Regions from separate parts of the Pseudarthrobacter siccitolerans genome, predicted to be linked through region 2. Evidence: predicted binding sites of a transcription regulator. Region 2 holds the regulator's gene; each other region holds the start of a gene.

Region 1 (2,259 bases), 780 kb from region 2:
TAGCCCTTGTCGAACTGCATGCCCTCGGTGAGGACCAGTTCGGTCTGGGTGGTGGAGGATTCCTCGATGGTGATCACACCATCTTTGCCGACCTTGCCGAAGGCTTCAGCCAGGAGCTCGCCAATCTCGTCGCTCTGGGCGGAGATGGCTGCAACGCTGGCCACCTGGGTGCCTTCGACGGGACGGGCGTTCTCCAGCAGACGGGCGGCGACGGCTTCCACGGAAACCTCGATGCCGCGCTTGATCTGGCCGGGAGCGGCGCCTGCCGCTACGTTGCGCAGGCCTTCCTTGACCAGGGCCTGTGCCAGGACCGTTGCGGTGGTGGTGCCGTCGCCGGCAACATCGTTGGTCTTGGTGGCAACTTCCTTGGCCAGCTGAGCGCCAAGGTTCTCGTAGGGGTCGTCCAGTTCCACTTCGCGGGCAATGGTGACGCCGTCGTTCGTGATGGTGGGCGCGCCCCACTTCTTGTCCAGGACGACGTTGCGGCCGCGCGGGCCCAGCGTCACCTTGACGGTGTTGGCGAGCTTATCGATGCCGGCTTCAAGAGACCGGCGGGCAGCGTCGTTAAACGCAAGCTGCTTTGCCATGGTTCAGTCCTTTCAAGACAGAACCCCGCGCAGCTGACCAGCAGAAGGCATGACCAGCGGCACGGGGATCCGAAGAGTTACTTTACGACGATCGCCAGGACGTCGCGGGCGGACAGCACGAGGTATTCGGTGCCGCTGTGCTTGACTTCGGTTCCGCCGTACTTGGAGTAGATAACAACGTCGCCTTCAGCAACGTCGAGCGGGACGCGGTTGCCGTTGTCGTCAAAGCGGCCGGGGCCTACTGCAACAACTTCGCCTTCCTGGGGCTTCTCCTGCGCGGAGTCCGGGATGACCAGGCCGGAAGCCGTGGTCTGCTCGGCTTCGAGCGGGCGGACAACAATACGATCCTCAAGAGGCTTAATAGAGACCGACACTCGGACCTCTCCTTTTCGTCAGCAAATTCGTGGACTGGAAAGCTTCCCGCCGTGGCTGGCAAACCGTCGTCGCGGTGCCGGCAGCAGCCTGGCTGGCAGCTCTTCATGTATTAGCACCCTCCTAGGGAGAGTGCTAATGAAGACTCTATGTAAGGGTTAGCACTCGGTCAAGGCGAGTGCCAGCGTTTCGTCATCTGCGAACCCTCCATGTGTACATTTGACCGGTGCGAGCCGCTGCCTATCTGATCCTTGCCACCCTCTTCTGGGCCGGAAACTTCGTCGTCGGCCATGCCGCCATGGAAACCATGCAGCCGCTGCAGCTGACCTACTGGCGGTGGACCCTGGCAGCGGTGCCGCTGCTGGTACTCGCCCACACGGTGGAGCGGCCGGACTGGCGGAGCGTGCTGCGCCGCTGGCCGGTCCTGCTGCTCCTGAGTTCCCTGGGCATGAGTGCCTACACGCTGCTGCTGTACAGCGCCCTGGGCCACACCTCAGCCCTGAACGCCTCGCTGGTGACGGCTGCCAACCCTGCGCTGATTGTGGTGCTGGCCGTGGTCCTGCTGCGCGACAGGCCGCGCCCGCTGGGGTGGGCGGGGATCGGGCTGGGCCTGGCCGGCGTCCTGCTGGTGCTCACCGGCGGCGACATCCACCGGCTGCTGACCTTCTCCATCAACAGGGGCGAACTGCTGATCCTCGCGGCCATCACCGTGTGGGGCCTGTACACCATCCTCGGGCGCAGGGTTGATGTACCCCCGATCACGTCCACTGCAGTACAGGTGGCGCTGGCCGCCGTCGTCCTCAGCCCGCTGGCCCTCATCACCGGCGCCGGCCTGCCCCGGACAGCACCGGAGGGCTGGTCCCTTGCCTACATCGCCCTGTTTCCGTCGCTGGGTTCCTACCTGCTCTGGAACCTTGCCCTGAAACGCACCACGGCGGCCAATGCGGGCAACTACCTGAACCTCATTGCCGTGTTCACTGCGATTATCACTGTTGCCCTGGGGCAGCCCATCACCCTTCCGCAGGTTCTGGGCGGCGTCCTGGTGATTTCGGGAGTCCTGCTGACGAGCGCCGGCGGCCCTCAGCGTCCGAGGTCTTCGAAGTCGACGTCCTCGCCGCCGTCGCCCTCGTCCGGCGCGGAATTCCGCCCGCGGTAAAGGACCGCGCCTGCCGCTGCAGTGGCCAGCAGGGCGGCCACCAGCACGGCAATGCTTCCGGCGCGGGCGCCGTCGTAAAGTCCGCGGATGTCCTGCGCTTCCTGCGTGTCCCCCGAAATGTCGTTGCCGCCTACGGAGTAGACG
Region 2 (2,259 bases):
TGCCCGTTGCCCCGCCACCCGGACCGAACCCGAGGCTGTCCTGCCGGCGGCCGGACCACTGCCCTGGGCCTGCTTCGGAACGGGCGGCATCAGCCGGATCGCCTGGCCTTCCAGGAGGAAACCGAAGCCCAGCCGGAAGGACCGGGAGTTGCCCCTGCGGTCCTCCAACGCCACCACATGCATGCCGCCCGATTTTTCCACCCGGGTCACTGCGCCAACCCAGCCGGACTGGACCTCCTCCAGCACCATTCCTCGCTCTACCGGCACTTCAGGCAGTTGCGTCCGTGCGGGCGCGCTCAGGTCCTGGGCTCCCCAGTTCTGGTATTGCATGGATTAACTCCGCTTCGTGCTGGATGCTGGCCCGGAATTTCGCCCGGAGCGGTACCAATGCTAACAACGGGGCGAGTCATAATAGACTGTTAGCACTTAGGCATGTCGAGTGCTAACCCCTGCGAGCTACGGTGCGGGCGGAACGGCTGCCCTGAACCCTGGATGGAGGTGGAGAGTGAGCGAGCCGCGCAAGCTGGAAGTACTGCGGGCCATCGTGGAGGACTACGTCCACTCCCGCGAGCCTGTCGGGTCCAAAGCCCTGGTGGAACGGCACCATCTTGGTGTCTCCAGCGCCACCATTCGCAACGACATGGCCGCCCTGGAGGACGAAGGGCTGATCACTGCTCCCCACACCAGCGCGGGCCGCATTCCCACGGACAAGGGCTACAGGCTCTTCGTGGACCAGATTTCCGCGGTGAAGCCGCTGTCCCAGGCCGAACGGCGGGCCATCCAGTCCCTGCTGGAAGGCGCTGACGATCTCGACGACGTCCTGGACCGCACGGTCCGGCTGCTGTCCCAGCTGACGAACCAGGTGGCAGTCGTCCAATATCCGCACCTCAACCGGGCAGTGGTCCGGCACATCGAATTTGTCCTCCTTGCACCACGGAAGGTGCTGGTGGTGCTCATCGCCAACAGCGGCAAGGTGGAGCAGCGGGTCATCGACGTCGGGCAGGACCTGGGCGACGACGCCATCGCCACGCTGCGAGCCCGTTTCCTGGGCTCCCTCGCCGGGACGGCACTGAGCCAGCTGGCGCAGTCGCTGCCCGCGGTGGTGTCCGGCGTTGCTCCCGCGCAGCGGCAGGCGGCCCAGGCGCTGGCCCATGGATTGGAAGCCCTGGCCCACAGCAGCCGGGAGGACCGGATGGTCATGGCCGGGACGGCAAACCTTGCCCGTTCCAACGTAGATTTTCCGCTCAGCATCGGCCCTGTCCTGGAGGCCCTGGAGGAACAGGTGGTAATGCTGCGGCTCCTGAGCGAGATGGCGCAGGACCACCGGGGGGTGGCCGTCAGCATCGGCCGCGAGAACCCCTACGACGGTCTGGCGGAGGCCTCGGTAGTCGCCACGGGGTATGGGCCCGACAGTGTCGCGAAAATCGGCGTGCTGGGCCCCACCCGGATGGACTATCCCACCACCATGGCAGCGGTCAGGGCCGTGGCCCGATATCTGTCACGGATTTTGGGACCCTGACCCGCACCGTTCAGCGCCCAGGCACGAACAGTAGTGCCCGCAGCACAACTGCAGGCAGAACAACAAGGAAGAGATACGAACTTTGAGCAGCCACTACGAAGTCCTTGGAGTCTCACCGGACGCTACCGGAGAAGAGATTAAGAAGGCCTACCGCAAGCTGGCCCGCACCCTCCACCCGGACGTTAATCCCGGGGAGGACGTTGCGGACCGGTTCAAGGCCGTGACCCACGCCTACGAAGTGCTCTCTGATCCCCAGAAGCGCCGGGTGTATGACACCACCGGCAACGAGAACGGCACGGACAACGGCTTCGGCGGCGGGGCTTACGCCGGCCAGGGCTTCGCGTTCCAGGACATTTTCGACACGTTCTTCGGGGCCGGTGGTTCCTCCGGCCCCGCATCGCGTGTCCGGCGCGGCCAGGACGCACTCATCAGCGTCCGGATCGAGCTCCGCGACGCCGTGTTCGGCGTCAACAAGAAGCTTGAAGTGGATACCGCGGTGGTTTGCCCCACCTGCGACGGCTCATGCTGCCGGCCTGGCACACACCCGGAGCGCTGCGATATCTGCGGCGGCAGCGGGCAGGTCCAGCGCGCGGTCCGGTCCATCCTGGGCCAGGTCATGACGGCCGCCCCGTGCGGCACCTGCGAAGGCTTCGGAACCGTCATCAAGGACCCCTGCAACGAGTGCAACGGGCAGGGCCGCATCCGCAGCCGGCGTTCGCTGACCATCAAGGTTCCCGCCG
Region 3 (2,259 bases), 750 kb from region 2:
TGAGCAGTTCGTCGCGGGCGTCAATCAGGTCGTCCCCCAAAAGGACCGCGAAGGCTTCGTTGCCGACGTGCTGCCTGGCCCGGAGGACCGCGTGGCCCAGGCCGTTCGGGTCACCCTGGCGGACGTAGTGGATGTCGCCGAGGTTGCTGGCGGCCTGGACGGATGCCAGCTTTTCCGCGTCCCCTTTGCCTTCGAGGGTGGACTCCAGCGACGGAACGCGGTCAAAGTGGTCTTCCAGGGCCCGCTTGTTCCGCCCGGTGATCATCAGGACGTCGTTGAGGCCCACATGCACGGCTTCCTCAACCACGTACTGGATGGCAGGCTTGTCCACGACCGGAAGCATTTCCTTGGGCATGGCCTTGGTGGCAGGCAGGAACCTGGTGCCGAGTCCGGCTGCGGGTATAACTGCTTTGCGAACTCTGGGGTTACTGGTAGTCACCCGACTAATCTAACGTCAGCGTCAAGCAATCAGTAATTATTGAAGGGCTGCCGGACCCCCGGCAGCAGCGAAGCCGCCGCATGGGCGAGTGATGGAGGAAAGACGTGCTGGAGGATGCCAAGGCTGTCAAGAACAGGATCCGCACGGCACACCGCCAACGGCGGGCAACGATGACTCCCCGGCAGCTTGAGGCGGCAGGCGCTGCCCTTGCGCGCCACGGCTCAGCCTGGGCCGGCTCCCTGACCGGCGGAGCACCGGCCACGGTCTGCGTCTATTTCGGCGTAGGAGTGGAACCTCCGACGCTTCCGCTGATCAGCACGCTCCATCACAACGGCCACAGGGTCCTGCTTCCTGTCTGCGAGCCGGGGCGGGAACTGGCCTGGGTCTTCTGGGACCCTGACGCGGGCTTGGAGCAGAGCCGGTTCGCTCCCATCCTCGAGCCCAGGGGTGAGCGGCACGGGCCGGACGTGGCAGCCACGGCTGCCGCCCTGTTTATCCCCGCGACAGCAGTTGACGTGACAGGCAACAGGATCGGGCAAGGCGGGGGTTATTACGACAAGTTCCTGGGCCATCTGGCCACAGCCGGGAAGAATATCCCGCTGGCTGCCGTTATCTACGACGAGGAGTTGCTCCCCGCGGGGCAGATTCCCGAGGAGGAATTCGACCGTCCCGTTCCGGCCATCCTGGCACCGTCAGGATTCCGGTCCTTGGCCGGCGGCTAAGTCCAACTCCACTGGTCCTGCGGGGGATGATAGAATTAGCACTCAGGCCCTGCGACTGCTAACGGACGGACCCTCCGGCCGGGCAGCACGGGACCTCTCGTTTTGCCCAAGAGGAGGAGCACAAGTGCCAACGTATGCGTACGCCTGCAAAGATTGCGGCCATGCCTTCGACATCGTCCAGTCGTTTTCGGACAGCTCTTTGACCTCGTGCCCCGAGTGCCAGGGGACACTGCGCAAGAAATTCAACAGCGTGGGCGTTGTCTTCAAGGGATCCGGCTTCTACCGCACCGATTCCCGGGACGCCAAGGGAAGCACCGTCTCGGCCGCCCCGGCCGCATCCTCAACGCCGGCTCCGGCTGCGGCACCCGCCGCTTCCGCGCCTGCTGCGGCTGCCAGCTAAGGGCCTCCCAGCAGCACCGTACGACGCCGGCCGGCCCGTTTGTCCACATAGGGCGCCTTACGCCTGGTACCGGCATTGCGGCCGGCCTTAGCGTTGGCGCATGCCTGCAAACCTCCCCAGCTCCGGCAGTGGTGCTTCCCGCTACCCGCGCGGCCCCCGCAGTCCCCGCGGCTCCCGCCGCCGGCCCGGAACTGCCCGTGTTGCCAGATGGCTGGGCCGGAACCGCCGGCTGGCCGCGGCCCTGCTGCTGTGCCTGGCGGCCGCGATCAGCGTCCACCAGCTCACCCCTGCACCCGTTGAGACCGTAACCGCAGTTGCTGCCGCCAGGGACCTCCCGGCCGGCGCGGCGCTGGCGCCGTCTGACCTTGCCAGTGTGCAGGTCCCGCCGGGCATGATGGCTGCGGGTTTCCTGGACCAGGCAGCTCACGTGGCCGGCAAGCAGCTGGCGGCTCCGCTGCGCAAGGGCCAGCTTCTCACGGACGCCCAGCTGCTCGGTCCGGGACTGCTGGCAGGCACACCTCCGGGTTCAGCCGCAGTGCCTCTTCGAATGGCGGACCCGTCATCCATCCAGCTAGTCTCGCCCGGGCAGCTTGTCAATGTGGTGCTTACAGACGCCAACGGCTTCGACCAGCAGTCGCCATCAGAAGTCCTGGCAACAGCTGTACCGGTACTTTGGACCTCCGGCAAGGGCGGCTCGA

What was found. Region 2 encodes HrcA, which represses chaperone genes, less so after heat shock. Its sites were predicted from a motif close to TTNGCACTCGNNNNNNNCGAGTGCNAA; they were not measured.
Region 1: a site for HrcA is predicted at 1,118-1,144, ahead of groES (co-chaperone GroES). Genes of this name have one in related genera too.
Region 3: a site for HrcA is predicted at 1,197-1,223, ahead of QFZ36_RS05900 (FmdB family zinc ribbon protein). Genes of this name have one in related genera too.

What each region holds. Positions count from the first base shown of each region.
Region 1 is NZ_JAUSXB010000001.1:1,285,990-1,288,248, forward strand. It holds gene groL (chaperonin GroEL) at 1-587, opposite strand, end outside; gene groES (co-chaperone GroES) at 665-961, opposite strand; gene QFZ36_RS06015 (DMT family transporter) at 1,186-2,115, shown strand; gene QFZ36_RS06020 (hypothetical protein) at 2,040-2,259, opposite strand, start outside.
Region 2 is NZ_JAUSXB010000001.1:505,286-507,544, reverse strand. It holds gene QFZ36_RS02350 (DUF3097 domain-containing protein) at 1-330, opposite strand, end outside; gene hrcA (heat-inducible transcriptional repressor HrcA) at 506-1,519, shown strand; gene dnaJ (molecular chaperone DnaJ) at 1,602-2,259, shown strand, end outside.
Region 3 is NZ_JAUSXB010000001.1:1,257,554-1,259,812, forward strand. It holds gene galU (UTP--glucose-1-phosphate uridylyltransferase GalU) at 1-439, opposite strand, end outside; gene QFZ36_RS05895 (5-formyltetrahydrofolate cyclo-ligase) at 544-1,161, shown strand; gene QFZ36_RS05900 (FmdB family zinc ribbon protein) at 1,286-1,561, shown strand; gene QFZ36_RS05905 (RcpC/CpaB family pilus assembly protein) at 1,662-2,259, shown strand, end outside.